Regions from separate parts of the Thiosocius teredinicola genome, predicted to be linked through region 3. Evidence: predicted binding sites of a transcription regulator. Region 3 holds the regulator's gene; each other region holds the start of a gene.
What was found. Region 3 encodes FliA, which starts transcription of late flagellar genes. Its sites were predicted from a motif close to GCTAAAGTTNNNNNNNNNNCNGCCGATA; they were not measured.
Positions count from the first base shown of each region.

Region 1: the regulator FliA is predicted to act here: its motif matches at 2,065-2,092, upstream of B1781_RS16575 (chemotaxis protein CheV).
Region 2: the regulator FliA is predicted to act here: its motif matches at 1,980-2,007, upstream of B1781_RS12975 (methyl-accepting chemotaxis protein).
Region 4: the regulator FliA is predicted to act here: its motif matches at 1,903-1,930, upstream of B1781_RS12315 (methyl-accepting chemotaxis protein).

Region 1 covers NZ_CP019936.1:3,496,650-3,502,351, reverse strand. Annotated here, with positions in the region: tRNA gene B1781_RS16595 (tRNA-Arg) at 118-194, opposite strand; gene B1781_RS16590 (flagella synthesis protein FlgN) at 322-801, opposite strand; gene flgM (flagellar biosynthesis anti-sigma factor FlgM) at 812-1,153, opposite strand; gene flgA (flagellar basal body P-ring formation chaperone FlgA) at 1,302-2,018, opposite strand; gene B1781_RS16575 (chemotaxis protein CheV) at 2,130-3,074, shown strand; gene B1781_RS16570 (CheR family methyltransferase) at 3,112-3,933, shown strand; gene flgB (flagellar basal body rod protein FlgB) at 4,138-4,533, shown strand; gene flgC (flagellar basal body rod protein FlgC) at 4,530-4,943, shown strand; gene B1781_RS16555 (flagellar hook assembly protein FlgD) at 4,950-5,633, shown strand; gene flgE (flagellar hook protein FlgE) at 5,648-5,702, shown strand, end outside.
Region 2 covers NZ_CP019936.1:2,723,126-2,728,827, forward strand. Annotated here, with positions in the region: gene B1781_RS12975 (methyl-accepting chemotaxis protein) at 1-1,929, opposite strand, end outside; gene B1781_RS12980 (multifunctional CCA addition/repair protein) at 2,208-3,452, shown strand; gene B1781_RS12985 (SecDF P1 head subdomain-containing protein) at 3,456-3,968, opposite strand; gene B1781_RS12990 (hypothetical protein) at 4,222-5,043, opposite strand.
Region 3 covers NZ_CP019936.1:1,391,425-1,397,126, forward strand. Annotated here, with positions in the region: gene flhA (flagellar biosynthesis protein FlhA) at 1-440, shown strand, start outside; gene flhF (flagellar biosynthesis protein FlhF) at 482-1,669, shown strand; gene B1781_RS06825 (P-loop NTPase) at 1,656-2,543, shown strand; gene B1781_RS06830 (RNA polymerase sigma factor FliA) at 2,540-3,304, shown strand; gene cheY (chemotaxis response regulator CheY) at 3,431-3,805, shown strand; gene B1781_RS06840 (protein phosphatase CheZ) at 3,826-4,569, shown strand; gene B1781_RS06845 (chemotaxis protein CheA) at 4,573-5,702, shown strand, end outside.
Region 4 covers NZ_CP019936.1:2,561,283-2,566,984, reverse strand. Annotated here, with positions in the region: gene B1781_RS12320 (hypothetical protein) at 1-215, opposite strand, end outside; gene B1781_RS12315 (methyl-accepting chemotaxis protein) at 643-1,833, opposite strand; gene B1781_RS12310 (hypothetical protein) at 2,021-2,347, opposite strand; gene B1781_RS12305 (RNA polymerase sigma factor) at 2,604-3,146, shown strand; gene B1781_RS12300 (hypothetical protein) at 3,143-3,529, shown strand; gene B1781_RS12295 (hypothetical protein) at 3,526-3,759, shown strand; gene B1781_RS12290 (DUF3106 domain-containing protein) at 3,756-4,280, shown strand; gene B1781_RS12285 (DUF481 domain-containing protein) at 4,366-5,217, opposite strand.

The DNA.
Region 1 (5,702 bases), 2.1 Mb from region 3:
CGTCATTGCAAACTCAATGATGCGAACCTGGTTTGCGGTGATGTCTGTCGCGTGCAACAGGGAACATCGCACGGCGATGTCGCCGGCCGGTGCTCCGCTGATAGATGGGGCGAGAGATGGTGCCCCCGAGAGGATTCGAACCTCTGACTTCACCCTTAGGAGGGGTGCGCTCTATCCAGCTGAGCTACGAGGGCAGAAACAGTCGTCGCTGCGCGAGCGCGATGTGCGCCGGCAACGGCCTGGTGACGTGCGAATGCGAATTCTACCCTGAGTGGGAAGGTTCTGAAACGGCCGCCCCGGAAAACGGGCGGCAATGCGTGGCTACGCCTTGCCGAAGTTGTAGCCGGCAGCCGGGCCGCGTTTGCGGCGCAAGGTGCTGTAGGTATCTTCTTGCGCATTACGTCCGGTCAGAATGCCGAGTGCCATGCGCGTCGAGCGCTGCCCCTGCACGGCGAGTTGGCCGTTGTAGTTGTTCAGCTCTGCAACCTGTGAGGCCAGCTCGACCAACATCGACCAGTCGCGCGACAGGGCCGCGTTGTTGACTGCATCGACGAGTTGCTGCCCCCCTTCGAGGCCTGGACCGAACCCGGCGGTCTGCTGCAATCGGTCGCGGGCATGAATGCCGTGCTCGATCTGCTTGAGCAACTCGAGTTTTTCGCGCACGACCTGGTCGAGCGCACCGGGATCGCGCCCGGTGAGTGCATCCTGCTCACGTCGCAGCACCGGTTCAATCGTCTGCAAACCATGCAGACTGGCTTGAACCGTGGCGGTAAACGCCTTTACGAGCTGCTCGCTATCCATTCAGTCTCCGTTAGGCCGATGCCGACGAGGGCCCCAAGCCTGCTTCAAACGTCAGTACCTTGTCTGCGACACGCGCAGGTTCGACTTCGAACGAACCGGTCGCCAGGGTACGTTGCACTTCCTGCACACGTTGCGTGTCGACAACCGGCAGGTTGGCGATCTGGCTTTCGAGTGCCTGAAGCTGCGACGCCGTGGTCGACAGATTCACTTGGCTGGAAGGGCTGCCGTTGCCACTGTTGGCGCTGGCGGTCTTTCCCGACGCGTTGTATGTACTGTTGGCTGCCTGGGTTTTGGCCGCATCGATCAGTTCCTGCGGCGGACGTCCCCGGTTTCCACTAATTTCAATGCCCATCTCGGTCACACCTATTTCACGAGTTCACGCTCAGGGTATCGTCCGACTTTTGACGGACTTAAAGCAGCCGGCGTAAGTTGTGAAGTTCATTCCGAAACCTGTCTGGATGACGGAACTTCTGTGCACCAGTTGGCAATCGGACGGGCAGTCAATTCATGACGCGAATCGTACCGGCCTGCGTAACCTCGCCGGTGACCACCCGGCCCGATGTCAGGTTTTTCACCCGGATGCGGTCACCGCGCCCCCCGTCGGCCAGGGCCTTGCCTTTCATCGCCACGTGCAGACCGCCGATATCGGCGATGATGTCGACCTGGCTGCCGCGCTTGACCAGCTTCTCGCGTTTCAGCAGCCCCGCATGTAGCGTCGAGCCGGCGCCGATCGAGCGTTTGGTGCGCAGACCGACCACATCTTTGATATCGGTGAAATACGCCTTATGCAGCCGCGAGATGTCGGTTTCGCTGAGCATCAGGTCGTCGGCATCCAGCACCTGGCCGCGTACCAGCGGGCGACGCGTCGTCACGACGTAGTCCATCAACGCGATCTGAACAGGAACGTAAATCTTCCACGGCGTACTGCCGGGGCAGCGCACGCCGACCACGCCGCGGCCACGATTGAGCCCGTTGGGCGAATCGTAGGTCTCCAGCGGCTCGTCGCATGCCGAGAGTTTGAGTCGGCTGTCGAGATCGCCGGCCTTGACTACCGGCGTGGTCGGAAACTCGTCGGCCTGCGCCAGCACGTGGGCCTCGGCCGCCGCACGGATCGCATCGTGCGATTCGTGTTTGCGCTCCGATGTGTGCGCCGCTGTGGCCAGCAAACAGCAGGCCGCAAGTAGCCAGGTGTCGAATTTCCGTCTTTTGGTTCTCATGCCGTGTGGGTGAGCAAAAGCCATGCCGGCAGCCGTTGGGAAGCTACCTAAAGCTTGGGTCTTTCACGCCGCTACGCACAGCATCGAATCATTCCGATCGCGGAGACCCCTATGGCAGGCGTACTTGATGGCGTTGATATGCGCACGAAGTTGGCAGGACACAACCGTCTTGAACTGCTGCTTTTCCGCTTGGGAGGCCGCCAGCGCTTCGGTATCAACGTATTCAAGGTGCAGGAGGTCATTCAGTGCCCTCCGCTGACTGAAATTCCGCAGTCGAATCCGGTGATCCTCGGCATCGCCAACATGCGCGGTCGTACGATCGCCATCATCGACCTATCGCGCGCCATCGGCGCCGCACCGATTGGCGATCATCGCGAAAAATTCGTCATCGTCACCGAGTACAACCGCAAGGTGCAGGGGTTCCTGGTCGATTCCGTCGATCGCATCGTCAACATGAACTGGGAAGAGATCCTGCCGCCGCCCAAGGGCGCCGCGCACGGCACCTACATGACGGCGGTGACCCAGGTCGACAACGAGCTGATCGAGATCATCGACGTCGAGAAGGTGTTGAAAGAGGTCGTCGGCGGCCAGGAAGAGGTGTCGGACGGCATCATCAAGGAACGCGCCGAGGACATGCCCGCGCAGCATGTATTAATGGTCGATGACTCGAGCGTGGCGCGCAAGCAGGTGACCCGTGTGCTCGAACAGATGGGTGTGGAATTCACCACCGCCAACGACGGTCAACAGGCGCTCGAGTTGCTGCTGCAGTGGCTCGACGAAGGCAAAGACGTCGAAAACTGGCTGTCGCTGGTGATCTCCGATGTCGAGATGCCGCGCATGGACGGCTATTCGCTGACCAAGGCGATCCGCGAGCATCCGCAGTTGCGTCACTTGCATGTGATCCTGCATACCTCATTGAGCGGTGTGTTCAACAAGTCGATGGTGCAGAAAGTCGGCGCGAACGATTTCCTGCCCAAGTGGGAACCTGATACCTTGGCGATGATGGTGCAGGAATTCCTGCAGCGACATGCAGACGCCCGCGCCAAAAACGCTTGATCGCGCCGCCGGTGGCAGCAGGTCCGCAGAGGGAGCCGTGACCAATACCTTAAAGCCGACTGAATACGCTGCGATTCACGATTTTCTCGAGAATCAGGCGGGCATCCGCCTTGGTGCCGGCAAGGAATACCTCGTCGTCAGCCGACTCGGCCGCTTGCTGCCGACTTTCGGTCTGAACGGCTACGGTGAACTGGTCAGCAAGCTGACCTCGCTCGGCAACACGCGGGTGCAGACCGCGGTAGTCGACGCCATGACCACCAACGAAACCTTCTGGTTTCGCGATGCGGCGCATTTTCGCGTACTGATCGACGGCATCATCGCCGAGAGCAAACCCAGTCGTTTGCGTATCTGGTCGGCTGCTGCGTCAACCGGCCAGGAGGCTTACACAACGGCGATCTGTCTGCAGGACGGCATGAAGGACGGTCGCGTTTCGCGCACGCTGAACTACGAGATCGTCGGTACCGATATTTCGCCGACCGCACTGCAGGAGGCGCAGGGCGCCAGCTATTGTGGCGTTTCGGCATCGCGTGGACTGACCGACGATCAGCGTCGCCGCTATTTCCGCGACCAGGGCGGTTGTATCGAGGTGTTGCCCGAGTATCGCCAGCGCGTGAGTTTCCGGCCGTTTAACCTGCTCAAGCCGTTCGACATCCTCGGTAAGTTCGATATCGTCTTCTGCCGCAACGTGCTGATCTATTTCTCCCAGGAACGCAAGCGCGACATCGTCTCGCGCATCGCCCGTTCGCTGAACCCCGGCGGTCATCTCTTCCTCGGTTCGACCGAGTCGATGAGTGGTAACGAAGACCTGTTCGAGATGCGCAGCATCTCGGGTGGACTCGTCTACCGCGTCCGTTCCTGACGCGGCATTTTCCCCTGCCGGCAACGGCACAACGCTTGCCGCGCGGTTTGCCGATTGGGCGGCAAGCGGATCGGCAATGGCTTGCCGCACGACCTTCTCCTTATCCCCGGACTTGTTTCTAAGTCCTTGAATTAAATCGGTCTGTGTCGTTTGGCACGCGTTCTGCTGTAAATCGCTCGGAACACCGTTTTACAGGCCGTCTACATGAGTTTCGACAACATCTTTGGCATCCACGAAGAAGCGCTGCGGTTACGCGCACGCCGTTCGGAGGTGCTCGCTTCCAACCTCGCCAACGCCGATACGCCCGGTTACAAGGCGCGCGATTTCGATTTCGCCGCCATGCTGCGCAACGAGGTACAGCAGCCGGTTCGTCTGGCGGCAACCCAGACGGGACACATTAAGGCGGACCAGGGTGTGGTCGCGTCAACCCAGATGGGTTACCGCATTCCGCACCAGTCGTCGCTCGACGGCAACACGGTCGAAGCAGAGCGCGAACAGGCCGAGTTCAGTGAAAACGCGATGCGCTATCAGGCCAGCCTGCGTTTTCTTGATGGCCGCATCAAAGGCCTGATGATGGCAATCAAAGGTACCAGTCAATGAGTAGTTTCAAGATTTTCGATATCGCCGGCTCCGGCATGAATGCTCAGAGCCTGCGTTTGAACGTTGTCGCCAGCAACATGGCCAACGTCGATGCGGTCTCGAGTAGTCTCGAAGAGACCTACCGCGCACGTCAGCCGGTGTTCAAGGCGGTGCTCGACCAAGTCAATACACGCAATCCGTCAGTCGGTGTGCAGATGGCCGGCATCGTTGAGAGCAAGGCGCCGTTGGTACGCGAGTTCGCACCGGAACATGCGCTGGCCGACGAGCAGGGTTACATCTACCGGCCGAACGTCAACGTGATGGAAGAGATGGCGAACATGATCTCTGCATCGCGCGCCTATCAGAACAATGTCGAGGTGCTCAACTCCACCCGGCAGATGTTGACCGCGACCATCAACCTCGGGAGGTAAGCGGACATGAGTACGATCACCGCACAGGAAGACGTCTTCGCCAGTCTGGGACTGACTTCCAACACCACGCAGGCGCGCGGCACCAACGATGCGACCGAACTGGGACTCAACACCTTTCTGAAGCTGATGGTTACCCAGCTCAACAACCAGGACCCGTTCAAACCGATGGAGAACGGCGATTTCCTTGGCCAGATTGCGCAGTTCGGTTCGGTCACCGGCCTGGAGCAGCTCAATCAGAACTTCGAATCGCTGGCCGCATCGATCACCTCCGGCCAGGCACTGCAGGCCGGCTCGTTGGTCGGGCGCGAGGTGCTGGCACCGGTCGATAGCGGTTACCTGTCTACCGGCAGCACCGTCCGTGGCCAGGTCGAACTGGCGCAGAGCAGCCCCGAGGTCACGCTGCGTGTCACCGATTCGGTCGGTCAGCTGGTGCGCGAGATGCCGCTGGGCAGCGCGCCCTCCGGCGCGTTGGAATTCAACTGGGACGGCCTGACCGACGCAGGCACCTATGCCAACCCCGGCATCTATCACTTCAGCGTGCAGGCGATGCAGAACGGTGAACCGGTCAACCTCGAGACCAAACTCTTCGCCAAGGTCGACAGCGTGAACCTCAGTGGCAGCAACGGGCTGACGCTGAACCTCGATGGCCTGGGTCCGATCGCCTTCAACAACGTACAACAGATTTTCTAACGGGAGTCGCCGACATGCCTTTTCGTATTGCACTCAGTGGTCTCAACGCTGCCTCCACTGACCTGGAAG
Region 2 (5,702 bases), 1.3 Mb from region 3:
CGAGATCTCGGTAGCACCGTCGTTGATGGCATCAGCGGCCTCGCGCATCTCGTTCACTGTCTTGGCAATATTCGTGATGGTGCTGTTCACGTCGTTGCGCACCTTGCCGAATGCCCCTTTGTAATCGCGTTCGATCGCCTTCGTCAGATCGCCCTTGGCCATATATCCCATCGAATCGGCGATATCGCTGAATACGTTATCGGTGACCTCGACCAACTCATTGATATTGGCAGCCAGGCGACGGAAAAAGCCCTGTTTGTCGTCCAATCGAACACGTTCACCCAGCTCGCCATCGCGTGCGGAGGCGACGATCTCATCGATCTCGCGTTCAACCGCGACCTCGGCAGTGCGATTGGTCCACTCGACAACAGTACCCAGACGGCTACCCTCGCCGTCGAGCACGGGGTTGGCGACGACCTTGAGCGTGAGGCCGGCAACCTCGATCTCGTTGCTGACGGTCGACGTCATTCCTTCGAGCAGGCTGCGCTGGTGACTCGGGTCCTTGTGGAAGACATCCATGTTCGCGTGCAGCAGCTCCGCAGCATTGAAGCCCGGCAGCACACGCCGAAGATCGGGCTCGGCATCTGTGAACATCCGCTCGAGCGTCTTGTTCATATAGATGATGTTGTAGTCCTTGTCCGCGACCATCACCGAACTGCTGACGTTGTCCAGCGCGGTACGGATGCGCAGGTTTTCCATCGCATAGCGGCGTTCGTCTTCGAGCCGGCGTTTTTCTTCCTCGGCCGCCTTCAGTTCCGTCGTGAGGTCCGCCCATTCCACTGCGGTGCCGAGGCGCTCACCCTGCGCATCCACCACCGGGTTGGCGATGATCCGGAAGGTGCGCGCACCAACCGTCACCTGCGACTCATAGGTGTCTTTGAGGGTTTCGAGGAGGCGTCGCTGATGCGCCGGACTGCGGTGGAACACATCGATGTTGCGGCCGATCAGGTTTTTCGCATCGAAGCCCGGAAGCATCTCGCGCAGGTCCTGCTCGGCATCACTGAACATCTGCTCCACTGCCTGATTGGTGTAGATGATGTTGTAGTCTTTGTCGGCAACAATCACGTTGGTGCTGACACAATCGAGCGCCGTCTTGATACGGGTCGCCGCGTCGCTCTGACGCTTGGTGTCGTCGATGATGCCGCCGAAGCGCTCGATAGCGGTATTGAAATGCCCCGCCAGATCGCCGATCTCGTCACGTGACCGGACCTCGATTCGCTGCGACCAGTCGGCGTCGCCCTCGGCGACCTGGCGCATCATGCCGGTAAGCTCTTTGAGCGGTCTGGAAACGATACGGGCAAACAATGCACCGATCACCAACAATCCGAGCACCATCAACGCCGAGTTGATACCGATGTTGGCGAGCAGGTCGCGGCGCACCGCACCGTCGAGGGCTTTCAACGAGTAATCCACGCGCACCGCGCCGAGTATCTCGCCCGGCTGCGCAGCGTGACAGCTGATGCAGTTTGTGCCACGAAAATTATCGCTTGCCGGCAATGGGACAACGACGGTCAACACGCGCCCATTGTCGCCGTCCGCAATCTGCATGATCTCTTCGCCACTCAGCCCGCGTCGGTCCAGATCGTCGCGCGCTTTCGCGTAGTCGCTTCCCGCGCCGAACAGCTTGATAACGCTTTCACCGCGAACGATGCGCGCGTCCACGACTTCCTTTCGCGTCAGCAGTTTGTTGCGCGCAATGTCCCGGTTGGCCATGCCACCCGTCAACATCAGGGTATTGATGTTGTCGAAGTACGAATCGGCGAGATCGCGTGTCTGATGCTCGACAAGGTGCTCAACCATCGTACTCTGGCTGTAGGCCAGATATGACGCGGTCGCGACAAGCATCACGGCGAACAGCGAAACCAGCATCCGATAGATTTTGCCGCGCACCGAATTGCCGCGAGTCAGTGCTGCGAGATTGATAGCCATGGTTTCTCCCTGGGCGAATGCGCATTCGAATCGACACGCGATACCCTTTACATCGGCAGGGAAATAGGCAGGTTTAGACACGATTCAAGCGACGTGCGTCGGCCGCCAGCCACAATTCCGAGTTGGCCTGCCAAACCCGCTTTATGGCCGCGGAAAGCCCCGTAACTGACACCCGCGCGCCGGGCATCACCTGAATACCAAACAGCCATCACGTTCGTAATCACCGTCAAAATACAGTTACATTGCGACTCATGAACGGCAAACATCACTGTGACGACATCAAGGCTTATCACGTCGGCGGCTACGTGCGCGACACTTTGCTTGGCCTTCACCCGAAAGACCGCGACTGGCTCGTAGTCGGACATACGCCGCAGCAAATGATCGAGTGCGGCTTCATCCAGGTCGGCAGAGATTTTCCGGTTTTCTTGCACCCAGAAACCAAAGACGAGTATGCGCTCGCGCGCGTCGAGAGAAAAATCGGCCCCGGATATCGCGGCTTCGAGGTCAACAGCTCGACCGAGGTCACGCTGGAAGACGACCTTGCGCGTCGGGACTTCACCATCAACGCCATGGCAATGGACGCCGACGGACATTTGATCGATCCTTTCCATGGCGAACGCGATCTGCACGCCGGTATTCTCCGGCACGTCGGCCCGGCGTTCTGCGAAGACCCAGTGCGCATATTGCGGGGTGCGCGCTTCGCGGCGCGCTACGGTTTCAGTATCGCACCCGAAACCCAAGGTTTGATGCGTACCATGGTAGGAGAAGGCGAAGTCGATGCACTGACGCCGGAACGGGTGTGGTCGGAACTGTGGAAGGCGTTGAGCGAAGCGCAGCCTTCGCGCTTCATTCGCGTGCTGCACGCCTGCGGCGCGCTCGAACGCCTGTTCCCCGAACTGGCCGCGCTCGACGGAGTGCCACAACCTGCGCAACACCATCCGGAAGTCGATTCGCTCGTGCATGTCCTGATGGCGCTCGATCAGGCAACCACCTTGACCGCTGACCCGCTGATCCGTTTCGCCGTGCTGGTTCACGATCTGGGCAAAGGCGTTACGCCGGCAGAAAAACTCCCAGCCCATCACGGGCACGAATCCGCCGGAGTGCCGTTGGTCGAGGATTTGTGCAAGAGATACCGCGCACCGAATGAATGCCGCGTGCTCGGCACGTTGACGTCGAGATACCACCTCGAGGCACACCGGGCATTCGAGCTCAAACAGAAGACACTGAAGAACCTGTTCGACCAGCTCGGCGCATTCCGCAAACCCGAGCGCTTGGATCAGTTCCTGTTGGCCTGTGAGGCCGATGCACGCGGCAGGCTCGGGCGCGAGGACCGACCCTATCCGCAAAGCGAGTATCTAAGACGGTGCTTCAACGCAGCATTGGCGGTCGATAGCGACCACATTATCGAACAAGGCTACACCGGCGCCGACATCGGCGAACAATTGCACAAGGCGCGAATTCACGCGATTCGATGCGAGAAATCTCGTTGGGAAGAGGAACACCCGAAGGCGCCCGCGGGGTGAGCGCTACTCGGCAACCGCCGGCTCTGCATCTTGCTCGGAATCATTCTCAGACCGGCCGCGCATCTTTTGCACCAGCGCATCCACTTCCTGCGCCGAGCCGAGCCCTGAAATCATCAATCGGCTGACGCTCATGCGACTCTTGAGCACAGGTGCGGTCAACACCTTGTTGCCCAGCATAATGGCCAGCTTTTTGCCCTTGTAGTGCTCTGAGACTTCAGCCAGTCGATCGACCGCGGCCTCCGATAGTTCGAGTATCACAACGGGCTCTCCAAGCTGATCGACGGCAGCATCGACACGCTTGAAGTCCTTTGAGTTCATCACCGGCTCCGGCGTCACATACAGCGCCCTGCCGTTTGCGTCGACCACGGCGAAATGACCGGGTTGCGGATCGGACGACGCAATGCGCACGCTCAAATCACTCGACACACCATCAGTTGTGGAAGGTTTCTCCGGATTGGTTTGACATGCCGCCAACAACGCCAGCATGACGACAAACAAAATCCGCTTAATCAACATCAGGCCCCACCCATCCCTTGTTCTTGGCATTATCAACGGCCCGGGCCAATTCAACTTGAGCGGACCGTGGCGACAACGCCGTAAGTTGTTCTTGTACGCTCAGAATACCCGAGATACATCGCGTGGGGAAAATATAGACAAGAACCCGCCACGTCACACAGCTGAAACACAGGATGTTTTCACCGAGCATACTGCGTATCGCGGCGGGGCCCTCCCTCCCCCGACAAACACGGGAGGAAGGGCGGACAAATGGTTAGATATCGTCAAGATTCACCGGGTCGACACGCTCGATGTCGATGGACGCGCCGAGGCCGATGCCCTTGCCGCCGCCGACCGATATCACGTTGGTTTCCGGATTGCGGATGACGTTGCCCTTTTCCGTTACGCCCCAAAGGACTTCTTCCTCATCTTGCGAGGCATAGGTATAGACGGTATCGACGCGCAGGTCCGGGCGTTGTCTCTGCAGGTAGAGGAACCCCTCGTAGGCATCCCGGCCCGGCTGCTTCGCGTTGAACGCGTCGAGTATCTCGTCGCAGGTCAGCGTGTGCGTGTCGAAAGCCGAAGCGCTCGACAACTGTGACGCCACGGTGACCGGGGCGAATCCATCCATCGACGCGCGTACCGTGATGCCCGGTGCGTCACGTTTCAACGTGAGGATATTGAGCGCCGTCGAATAGACGCCGGGCTCGAGCGCAGCGTACGTCACATCCTGTCCAATCTGCACACCTGCATTCAATTGCTGCCCACACACAAATTTCGTGGCGTAGAGATACGGTTGCAGATTCAGTATCGGAAAACTCGTCTTGACGGATTCTTTGGTCAGCGAACCGACGTCCACTGTGGTAGCGGCATTTGCAGAAGCGGCGAAGGTACCCGCCATCAATACCAAGCCCAGGATCCGACGAACGCTGGATCGGACCGACGTATTCGCGGCCATGGGCGCAACCGAAGTGCTGTCATTTACGTTTTGCATCTTTCTCTCCTTGTTGGTTGAAACGACCACCCTGTCCTTGCCATGCCGCCGAAAGGCCCCGGCCGCCATGATCAATAAGCAACAGCGGTAAGCGATATGCAATCGAACTGCATACGTTCTGTTATACGTGGGAGGACCGACATCGGATCAGTGTCGAAGGCGCGCACTACGCTATCTCCGCAGCACGTTGGATGGGGTATCTGAGTTCGTCGAGCAACCGTTGGCCAAGCGATCGCCTTGCGTAGGTCGACGGGCGATGGTTTTTGCCGCGCGGACAACAAACATCGTCCGCGGGCAACAGCGACCTAACGACAGTGATGACGATCGGCGTGTATAGCCTGAGTACTGCTGGACCGACACCACCGACCATCCACACAGGCGAGACCGTGCCACGGCATTACCAAGCAGCCGTGTCGCAGCGGTCAACATGCAAAGGATTGTTAACGCTGAACCAAGTGACGCAGCGTGCCGCTCACGCCAGGCGCACCCAATTCCTTATGAATGTTAGGGATAACTCCCGTCTTTACCGGGACTTATTGGCGCCGAAAATCCAGCGATGAATTAAAAGCCTAGCTACATTACGATTAAAGCGAATATCGCGCTAGCCGCTAACCACCGCAGGCCCATCGTGCACACGGCTTTGAAGATTGGCGGGAACGTCGCTTGACTCGACGACCCGATCGACTCGAATCCCGTTTTGCGGCAGTCATGCAGTTTTGACGGGGCTTCGAGGGGGAACTCGAGAGGGAAATGGATACGAA
Region 3 (5,702 bases):
GCACGATTGCCGAAACGCTGGCGGAGCAGGCGACGAAAAGTCAAGATGCCGGCACTTTGACGGCTTCCGTCAGGGTCGCCCTGTCACGTTCCATCGTTCAGCAAGTCATTGGTCCTATTGGAGAAATTCCGGTAATCGTTCTCGAGCCCGGATTGGAACGCCTCTTGCAACAGACCCTCGCGAACGCAGGAGAGGATGGTGCCGGTGTCGAGCCGGGAATGCTCGAACAGCTGCAGACGGCGATGCAGGAGACAGCTCGCCAGCAGGAGATCAGCGGACAGGAAAGTGTCTTGTTGGTCGCCGCAGCGATACGCCCCTGGATGGCCAAGTTTGCCCGCCACAGCGTACCGGGATTACGCGTCCTCTCTTACAACGAGATACCCGATAACCGGCAGATAAAAGTGATCAGCACGATCGGCCGGAATTCGAAAGAGCCCTGAGGGCCGCCACGGCGGTCCCGGCCAAACGAGGACCGCCGGACATGAAAATCAAGCGCTTTGTTGCCCAGGATATGCGCCAAGCCCTTCGCATGGTTCGCGATGCGCTCGGCGAGGACGCCGTGATCCTGTCGAACAAATCGGTCGAGGGTGGCGTCGAACTGACCGCCGCGGTCGACCTGGTCGAGCATGACGTCGAAGAAACCGCCGATCAGCGCATTCCTACCCAGCAACACAAGCCGGCGCGCAACGAAAGCCAGGTCTCCGAGTCCTTGTACGCCAACCACGATGACTCGGCTGCGCTCGACGAGATGCGTCGCGAGATGCAGAACCTGCGTCGTTGGATGCAGGCCGAACTGAGCGGCATGAGCTGGTACGACCTCGGTCAGCGTGCGCCGCACTCTCAAGAACTTCTCGCTCGCCTGATGTCGCTCGGACTGAGCGCTGACCTTGCACGCAGCCTGTCGGAGCGGGTGCGCGATATCGAGGTGGTCGACCAGGCGTGGCGCAAGGCGCTGTACCTGCTGGCCAGTGACCTGCGGGTGCACGACACCGATGTACTCGACCGCGGCGGCATCGTCGCCCTGGTTGGCCCGACCGGCGTCGGCAAGACCACCACGATTGCCAAGATGGCGGCACGTTTCGCCTTGCGTTACGGCCACCGCAGCGTTGCATTGATCACCACCGACAGCTATCGCATCGGCGCACGCGATCAACTGCAGACCTATGCGCGCATCCTCAACGTGCCGGTACGCACCGCGACCACGCCTGAAGAGATGGAAGAGGCGTTGAATATGTTGGGCGATCGTCGCCTGATCCTGATCGATACCGCCGGCATGTCGGCGGCGCACGAGCGCATCATCGATCAGCGCGAAACCCTGATGGCTGCCGGCCATCATTTGACGACTTTGTTGGCCCTTTCGGCGACCACCGAGGCGGCGGCCGTGCAACGTGCACTGCGCCTGTTCGCCGACTTCCGTCCGGACGCCTGTGTGCTGACCAAACTCGACGAGGCCGCCAGCCTGGGCAGCCTGATGTCGGCACTGATCCAGGCCGACCTGCCGATGGCGTTCGTGACCGACGGCCAGCGTGTGCCGGAAGACCTGCAGACCGCCAAGGCGCATCCGCTGGTGACTCGCGCAGCCGAGCTGTTGAACGAAAACCCGAACGATATCGACGCCGGCTATGCGGCTCTGGCTCTGGGAGGAGTGCATTCACATGCTAACGCCTGAAACCCATGTTGATCAGGCTACCGGTCTGCGCCAGATGGTAAACCCACGTCCGGTGCGCGCAATTGCCGTTACCGGTGGCAAGGGCGGCGTCGGCAAGACCAACGTCTCCGTGAATCTCGGCGTTGCGGCGGCAGAGATCGGCAAGAAGGTGATGCTGCTCGATGCCGATCTGGGCCTGGCGAATATCGACGTTGTGCTCGGTCTGCACCCGCAGCACGACCTGTCGCACGTGATGCGCGGCGAGTGCAGCCTGGAAGACGTGCTGGTCGAAGGCCCGAACGGCATGAAGGTGATTCCGGGTGCCTCGGGCGTGCAGTCGTTGGCCGAGTTGAGCCCGGCCGAGCATACCGGCCTGATTCGCGCGTTCAGCGAACTGGCGGCCGACACCGAGCTGCTGATCGTGGATACCGCGGCCGGCATCTCGGATACGGTGTTGAGCTTCTCGCGCGCGTCGCACGAGATTGTGGTTGTGGTGTGTGACGAACCGGCGTCGATCACGGATGCGTACGCCATTATCAAGTTGTTGAACCGTGACTATGGCCATCAGCGTTTCCGGATCCTGGCCAACATGATCCGCAGCGCGCAGGAAGGCCGCGAGTTGTATACCAAGATGTGCCGGGTCACCGACCGGTACCTCGACGTCACCCTGAGCTTCATGGGTGCGATTCCTTTCGATGAGAGTGTGCGCAAAGCCGTACGGGCGCAAAAGCCGGTAGTACAGGCGTTCCCTCGCAGCAAGGCTGCGCAGGTGTTTCGCAGCCTGGCCAAAAAAATAGAAACATGGCCGCAGCCGAGCGGTGCAAATGGCCAGGTGCAGTTCTTCGTCGAGCGTCTTATCAAATATTCCAGTGACTATGGGGAGATGGTGCTGTGAGCAATCTTGCAACTTATGATGCAGTTAAAGACCAAAGTTTTGATGACCTGGTGACCCGGCATGCGCCGCTGGTAAAACGCATCGCCTACCACCTGATGAACCGTCTGCCGCCGTCGGTGCAGGCCGAAGATCTCATTCAGGCGGGCATGATTGGTTTGATCGAGGCCAGCCGCAACTACGATGCGAGCCAGGGTGCGAGCTTCGAAACCTACGCCGGCATCCGTATTCGCGGCGCGATGCTCGACGAGATCCGCCGTTCCGACTGGACGCCGCGTTCGGTACACCGCAAGGCGCGCATGGTCGCCGATGCGATGCGTGAGATCGAGAACACCGAAGGGCGTGACGCACGTGATGTCGAGGTTGCCGAATCGCTCGGCATGTCGATCGAGGAATACCACCAGGTTCTGCAGGACGCGTCGGGTGCGCGCATCTTCAGCTACGAAGAACTGAGTGAAGTGGGCGAGGTTGTGCCGCACGAAGGCGGCGCCACGGCCGCACGCACGCGTAACTCGCTCGAAGACGGTCCCGACCGCGGCCTGGAAAAGAGCCGTTTCCGCGAAGCCCTCGGCGATGCCATCGCCAGCCTGCCGGAACGCGAGCGCCTCGTAATTGCCCTGTATTACGACGAAGAGCTGAACCTGCGCGAGATCGGCCAGGTGCTCGGCGTGAGCGAATCACGCGTCTGCCAGATACACAGTCAGGCCGCATTGCGTTTGCGTTCGCGTCTGGGCGAGTGGCTGCCCGAAGACGGGCTCAAATAAGCTTTTTCAAGAAAAAAATCCCTACGGTTTTTCGGCGTAGTGCCGATACGCCGGATGAATCAATTAATCGGGCCTTTTCGTCGGGGCCACATTGTCTGATGTGCGGAGGTTGCTTTGGACAAGAACATGAAGATCCTTGTTGTGGACGACTTCTCCACGATGCGCCGGATTATCAAAAACCTGCTGCGGGATCTTGGCTTCACCAATACACAGGAAGCTGACGATGGCATGACCGCGCTACCGCTGCTGCAGAGTGGAAATTTCGACTTTCTGATCACCGACTGGAACATGCCCGGTATGCAGGGTATCGACCTGCTCAAGGCCGTGCGCGCCGACGAAAAACTCAAGTCCCTGCCGGTACTGATGGTTACTGCCGAGTCGAAGCGCGAACAGATCGTCGAAGCTGCCCAGGCGGGCGTCAACGGTTACGTTGTCAAGCCGTTCACTGCCGGCACGCTGGAAGAAAAGATCAACAAGATCTTTGAGCGCGTCGCGGCCTGATCAGCACTATGGAAACCCTAATGGCACAGAATCCCGAGCAAGTAAGCGAAAAACTGGAGCTGGCCAAAACGTTGGTCGATCACTTGGAATCCGGCAGCGAGGATGCAGCGATTTCGGTTATCGCACAGCTTGCAGGTTTCCGTGACAGCATGTTGTTTCAGGAAGTGGGCCGGCTGACCCGTGAGCTGCATGATTCGATCAATGGCTTTGTGATGGACGCCCAGTTGGCGAACATCGCCGAGACTGAGATGCCGAACGCGGCGGAACGACTGGAATACGTTATTCAGACTACCGAACAGGCGGCCAACACCACGCTCGGCGCGGTTGAGGACAGCCTGCCGCTGGCCGATACCCTGCGCAACGATGCGCACCACCTGTCGGAACAGTGGGACAAATTCAATTCGCGCCAGATGACGGTCGACGACTTCCGTGATCTGAGCACAGAGATCAGCAAGTTTCTCGGTGCCACGCAGGCCAATTCAGAGGCACTGCACAGCAAGCTGTCGGAAGTGCTGATGGCCCAGGGTTATCAGGATCTGACCGGCCAGGTGATCCGCAAGGTGATCAAGCTGGTCAACGATGTGGAAGGCAAGCTGGTCGAGCTGGTTCGCTTGTCGGGTGCCAAAGCGAAGCCGAAAGATGAAGAACAGCCTAGCGGCCCGGATATCACGGCGGAAGGGCCGGCAGTACCGGGTGTCGACAAAGGCGATGTGGTTAGCGGTCAAGACGACGTCGATGACCTGCTCTCAAGTTTGGGGTTCTAAACGATGAGTCTCGATGCAGACGACGAAATCCTCCAGGACTTTTTGGTAGAGGCCAACGAGATCCTCGAGCAGTTGGGTGAACAGCTGGTCGATCTCGAGCAGAGTCCGCAAGACATGGATCTGCTGAACGCGATCTTCCGCGGTTTCCATACCGTCAAGGGCGGTGCCGGATTCCTCGCGATTACACCGCTGGTAGAGACCTGCCACCGTGCCGAAGACTTGTTGAACGTTTTGCGCCAGGGGCAGCGCGCGGTCACGCCGCACGTCATGGATACCATCCTGCAGTCGCTGGACGTTGTTAATGAAATGATGGAGCGCCTGGTCGAAGGCGAAATGCCGGAGCCGGCCGACCCGGATCTGCTGGCGCGCCTCGAAGTGCTGACCCAGCCCGATGACGGCAGTGGCGACGAGGCCGAGGCGGTCGCCGAAGCGCCTGCGGCCGAACCTGAAGTTCAAGCCGAACCTGAACCGGTGGCGGAACCCGAGCCGGTGGCCGAGGCAGCGCCTGCGCCTGCAGCCGATGATGCGGCCGGTGTTGCACCGGGCGGCGACGATATTACCGAAGAAGAGTTCGAGGCACTGCTCGACCAGTTGCATGGCAAGGGCAAGTTCGGCGGCGCGGCAGAAGGCGAGACCGAAGCCGCCCCCGCAGCAGCAGCCGCGGCCCCGACCCCGACCAGCGACGAGATCACCGAAGACGAGTTTGAAGCCCTGCTCGATGAGCTGCATGGCAAGGGCAAGTTCAGTAGCGCGCCGGCAGATGACGCCGCGGCGAGCAAACCCGCTGCGCCCGCAGCTGCTCCGGCCGCGCCCAAACCGGCAGCCGCCGCGAAGCCGGCCGCTGCCGAGGCACCCGCGCCACAGGCAAAGAAAGCCGAGCCGGCAGCACCGAAGAAGGTCGAGAAACCGGCTCCGGCCAAGGCCGCTGCGCCGGCCAAGGCAGCACCGGCGAAGGCAGCCGACAAAGCGGCCGGTCCGGGCAAAGGCGCGGCACCGGAAACCACGGTGCGTGTCGATACGCAGCGCCTTGACGACATCATGAACATGGTTGGCGAACTGGTACTGGTGCGCAACCGCCTGGCGACCCTCAAGTCGACAATGGCCGACGAAGAACTGGCCAATGCGGTCGGCAA
Region 4 (5,702 bases), 1.2 Mb from region 3:
GACTTATGGATGATCCAATCGTCCGGCAGACCGTCGAGCAGATGGATCGGCGAGGGGGTACCGTCGGCAAAGCGTGACAGCTCGATGCGGCCGGTCTGGGTATCGTGGAACGCGGGAAGAAATCCTGCGAGACCATTGTTCTGACTGACGCCGAACGTGCCTGCATAGGCAATGTTCTCGTTCAGTAACCAATCGTCGTTGAATAAGTGTGACATTTGCAGCCTCCGTGCTGTAACTCGTCCGTGTAGATACAACTTATTCCAAAGTTTAGCGCGCCGACGGGAAATTACAGCTGATTGCTGGACCGATTGAAGACCCGATCACGTCATTTGCGAATTAAATTCGTTGTCAGCCGGCAAGACATGTAAAAGGAATTAAAGGCGACGCAGCGAACAGCGCCGCCGCAAGGGCGAGGCGGCTTGGTAGCCAGTCAGGTGTCGAGGTGGTGGGGCGAGTTTGGCGCGCTTTACTTGGCGTCGCCCTGGGCCGCGAGCGACGTAATCGCGTCAAGCCTTGTTAAAACGGCACCGTTTCGACCGACCTGAGAGGGTCAGGCCTTGCACAAAGCCGCGGAGGACAGCGAAGCTGCGACAGATTTGCTGCGCAGCAATGCTGCTACAGCATCGTTAGGCGGGGTTCCGCTCAGCCCGCTTCGGTGTTCAGTTTGAACTGCGCGACGGCCTGGCCGAGTCGGCTTGCCAGATCGTTGGTGCCGATACTTGATTCGCTGGTCTGCGAAGCACCGCTCTCAGTCTGTGCCGCGATGGCGCTGATGTTGAGCACGTTCTGGTTGATCTCCTCAACGGTCGAGCGCTGCAACTGGGCCTGGTCAGCAATCTGGTTGTTCATCTCGTGGATGTTGTTGACGGCGGTGGTGATCGCCGACAGGGCCTCTTTGGCCTTCTCTGCATCGTCGATGCAGCGCGATGTCCGTTCGCTGCCGAGGCTCATTGCCGCTACGGCCTCATTGGCGCGATTCTGCAGGCTCTCGATCATGCGCTGAATATCCGACGTCGACTGCTGCGTGCGGCTTGCCAGGGTGCGTACTTCATCCGCCACTACGGCGAATCCGCGACCTTGTTCACCCGCACGCGCTGCTTCGATGGCGGCGTTCAAGGCAAGCAGGTTGGTCTGTTCGGAGATGCCGCGGATCGCTTCGAGCACGGCACCGATGTCGACGGTGTCGTTCTTCAGGCTGGCGATCACTTCTGATGTGCGATCGACCTCCGCGGCAAGCTGTTGGATCGCACCCAGGGTCTCGTGCACCAGGCGGTTGCCGGATTCGGCCTGCTGATCGGCCTCTTTGGCAGCGGCAGCTGCCTGCCCGGCGTGATCGGCGACGTGCTGAACCGTCTCGGCCATGCGGTTCATCGACGTGGCGACCGCGTGCGTTTCAGTGTTCTGTTTGGCCAGACCCTGCTTGGTCTCTTCCGACACGCTGCTCAGGCGTTCGGCATTGCTCATCAGCGTTTCGACGTCGCCGCGGATGCTTTGCACCATGTTCGACACGGCTTTGCGTGCGCAACTGTATTCGTAAGAAAACCAGGAGAACTCATCTTTACCGGGAATGTCGCAGCGGTGTGTGAGGTCGCCGCCCGCCAGCGCGCTGAGCGCCTTGGCGAAATGTGTTGCTCGCGCAGCGATGTGTCGACCCACCACCCACGCCATGCCGAGGCTGAACAGTAGCGCTATGGCTAAGGCGATCATCACCTCTGTCGCGGTAGCCGACATCGAGACGGCAACAGCCGCGCCGCCGCCCATGGCGAGTGCCGTGAAAAGGGTCTGCGCGATGATCAAACGCGGCAGGGACAGCTTTTGCAGGATCAGGTTCATGTGTTCACCAAGCCGGCGCTAACGCACCTCGGATCGATTAGCGTTATCTATTTAAGCCCTAGGAAGCGTTGTCGACCTGTGAAAGGCTAACTTGAGCGGGCGCTCGCTGGGGCAGCGCGGCGGTGGCGAGTGCCGGGACGGCGGCTTGGTACCGAATCATCAAGGTACCGCCGCCCCGGGATTGGCCTCAGCGGCGATCCCAACGCCGGTTGAATCGATCGCCCCGTCGATCGAGCCTTGCATCGACACGATTGCCGCGGCGGTCGAGCCGATGGTCGATGCGGTCGCCTTTGCGGTCGAGGTGATTGGCGGCGCGGTTATAGCCATGGTTTTCCATCCAATGCGAGCGACGGTCCAGGCGGTTGTTGATGACGTCGCCGCGTCGGTCCATTCGGTTCTCGATCCTGTCGCCGCGCCGATCGAGGCGGTTTTCGACGCGGTCGCCGAAATCGGCGGCGCCGACCGTCAACGGAAAGATCAGCAGTAGCGAGGCCAGGTAGATAGATTTGTTCATTTTTTGTCTCCTGATAAGAGCTTGGTGGTAAGTGGGCGGGCAGTTCTGCACCGCTTTCACCCCTTACAACGCGGTACGCCGGGATCGGTTGACAGGCACCCGATCAGGAACTGGAATCAGAAACCTCGGCGGGTGTGTCAACCGTTTGAGACGCGGTGCGTTGAAGCTCATACAAGAACGAAAAAGGGACGATGGGGACGGGCAGTGACGGCAGGCGGGCCAGTGATACAAGCGGGAAGAACCGCGGGTCGGCGCGGTGAATGAGTCGAGTTTGTCGCTGGATCGGTTTCTGGCCGATATCGAACGGCGGGCTTTGGTGATGGCCGAGTTGTCGACCAATAACCGTGACGAGGCGCTGGACGTGGTCCAGGATGCGATGCTGGCGTTTGTCGGGCGCTACGCCGACAAGTCACCGGACGAATGGCCGCCGTTGTTCTACCGTGTGCTGCAAAACAAACTGCGCGACTGGGGCAGACGTATGCAGGTTCGAAAGCGATGGCGCATCTGGCTGCATGACGATCGGCACGAAGCCGTGGATGCCGATCCGATCCAGTCGTTGGCCGACCCGCGCGGAGAACTGCCTGAGGTGGCGGCCGACAACCAGGCAGCCATGCAAGAGGTGCTGCGGCTGATGCGACAACTGCCGCAACGCCAGCGCCAAGCGGTGTTGTTGCGTATCTGGGAAGGACTCGACGTGGCGCAGACGGCGCAGGCGATGGGCTGCAGCAGCGGTAGTGTCAAAACCCATCTGTCGCGCGGATTGAGTAGGCTACGTGAAGGCCTGGAGGCGAGACAATGAGCCACGATCAAGAAACTGAGCATGTCGTAAAGGCGGCGCTGAACGCGCAGCGCGATGCGCTCGACCCAGCGTCGCTATCCAGGTTGCGGCAGGCGCGCCGTGCGGCGATCGAGGCAGCCGGCAGCCGCCTTTCGCTCAGGGAGCGTCTTTTCGGTGCTCGATGGGCAATCCCCGTTGGCGCGTTCGCCAGCATGGCGGTGGTGGCCCTGGCAGTGACGGTCGCCTTGCGGACCCCGCAGTCGGCGGATACTCCGGTTGAGCCGGGGGATGCGGTTGAGCCATGGATCGAAATGGCCGAGGCGGATGTCGACGTGGAGCTGCTCGAGGACCTCGAATTTTATCGTTGGCTCGACCTGAGCGGCGATGACGGGGGGCCTGCATGAGGTATCGCCTGGCGGGCCTGATGATCGGCTTGAGCGTTGCGCCGGTAACTGTCGCACAAGCGCCGGCACCCTCGGTTGAGCTACTGCTGTACCTGGCTGACTGGGAGCCGGATGAGCGAGGGCGCCTGACCGACCCGATGGAAGTACCGGCCGACGATGCCGAAAAGAGCGCGGACGAGTCGACAGACGTCACGTTAGACGCGCAACCGCCTGCGGAGCTTGCACGATGAAAACGATGTTGATCCCCTGTCTGCTGACCCTGGTTGTTGCGTTGGGCACATCAACGGGCTGTATTGCCGAGGGTATCGCGTGGGGAGAGCTGGATGGCGAAACGCAGACCCTGCTGGCACCGCTGCGCGACGATTGGGACAATCTTCCCGCCGAGCGGCGCGAGCGCCTCGTTACCGGCGCTTCCCGTTGGGCAAAGCTGACACCGGAACAGCGGCAACGGGCCAAAGGCAACCTTGAGCGCTGGCGATCGATGACCCCTGAGCAAAAGCAGAACGTAAAAAAGCGGTTGCAGCGATGGAATGCCATGAGCGATGAGGAGAAACAGCGTGTCCGCCGTCAGCGTTCGTGGTTCAGATCCTTGCCCGAGAGCCGACGCGAAGAGCTGCGCGCGCGTTGGCGTTCGATGACGCCCGAGCAGCGGCAGAAGGCGCGTCAACGCATCGAGCGGTTTCGCGAGGCGAGCCCGGAAGAACGTGCACGGATGCGGCGCGAGTTTCGCGAAAGGCAAGGGCGACAGTAATCAGCCTGTTTACAAGGTAGGTTGGCGTCGTGCGTCTACGTGGTACCCATCGCGCTCGGGTGATGCGGCCCCTGGGGTGGGGTAGTCAAAAACCCCACACGAGTCCGCCGTAGTATTTGAAGTCGTTCTTTTCGACATCTTCCGCCAGGGAGTCGTATTCGTTGGCGATGCCGAGTTTCAAACTTAGATTGATCTCGGTGGCCATCCTCATCTCCCAGTCGACGCCGCTGATGTTGCGGAACTCACCCCATTCTTCGAGATTGGGGTAGAACGACGAACGGAACTTCAAGCGCTGCGCATTGGCGATCTGCCAATGTCCGTCGATGCCCACAAGTGATTCGGGTGTGAACTCTTCACGATCACCGCCGAACGTACGCGTGGCACCCAAGCCAAGGCGTCCCGCCAGCGACCAGGTCTGATTGTCGAGAAACTGGTAGCCGACACCGCCAAAGGCGTTAGCGCGGTGATCCCAGTCCTTGAATTTATCCCAGTCGTAGCGGGCATTGGCGAAGTTGAACCAGGGCGATCCGGGATGCAGCCAGTCGCGCGTCAGTTCGGCGTAAAACTCCTTTTCGGTCGTTGTGTCGTCTGCTTCGTCGTATATGTACAGGGCGTCGAGTGCCCAGCGTTTCTCTTTGTCCTTGTAGTCACCTTCGAAGCCGGCGCGAAACTTCTTGTAGTTGTTCTTGCCATCGGCGCCATTCACACCGAGTTCGAGTTTGCGTTCCCAGCCCTCGAGCAGACCTATACCCAGCAGGCCGTTGTCGCGTGCGTTGACAGCGGGCGCGGCAACCGGGGTCGGTAGTGGATCGGCTGCGGTCGCGATGTTGTCCTCAATGCTCCGCACACTGCTGCGAGGCAGCTTGAGCGTACCGAGGGTGGGATGCTCGATGGTCACGCTGTCTTCGCTTTGTGCGGTGACTGCTGCGTGCAGCACGTCGCCGTTGTGCAGCGTGATCGTTGCGGCCTCGGCTGGGTGGACTGCCGATAAGCAAACCGAAAGGGGAAGCAACACTAAGGCAACATGTTTCATGGCGTAGCGACATCGGCGCATGAAGAGACTCCTGCTGGTACGACGAGGCGGTGTCCGGTCTTACTGCGATCGGGCACCGGGGTTTGCGCTTGCGGCAAACGTGAAATGCAGCGATTCCTGGCTGTCAACCAGGATCAATGTAAAGGAGTGTCGAAACGCAGGCTCACCGACTGCCGCGTTTTGTGCGCGAGATACGCTAGAGCCCGTGTCGGCTTCACGTTTCGTGATGAACGTCGGGGAAGAGTGCAGGTGTTGACGCCGTCGATGGCGCAATCCATCGGGCGAACGTTCTCAGATACGCATGCGAGGTGAATGCAGACGCCGGGCAGGGTGCGGCATGCGGTTTCCGAAAAACCTTGGAGTTTCGGCAGAGATATTGATCGGAAAAC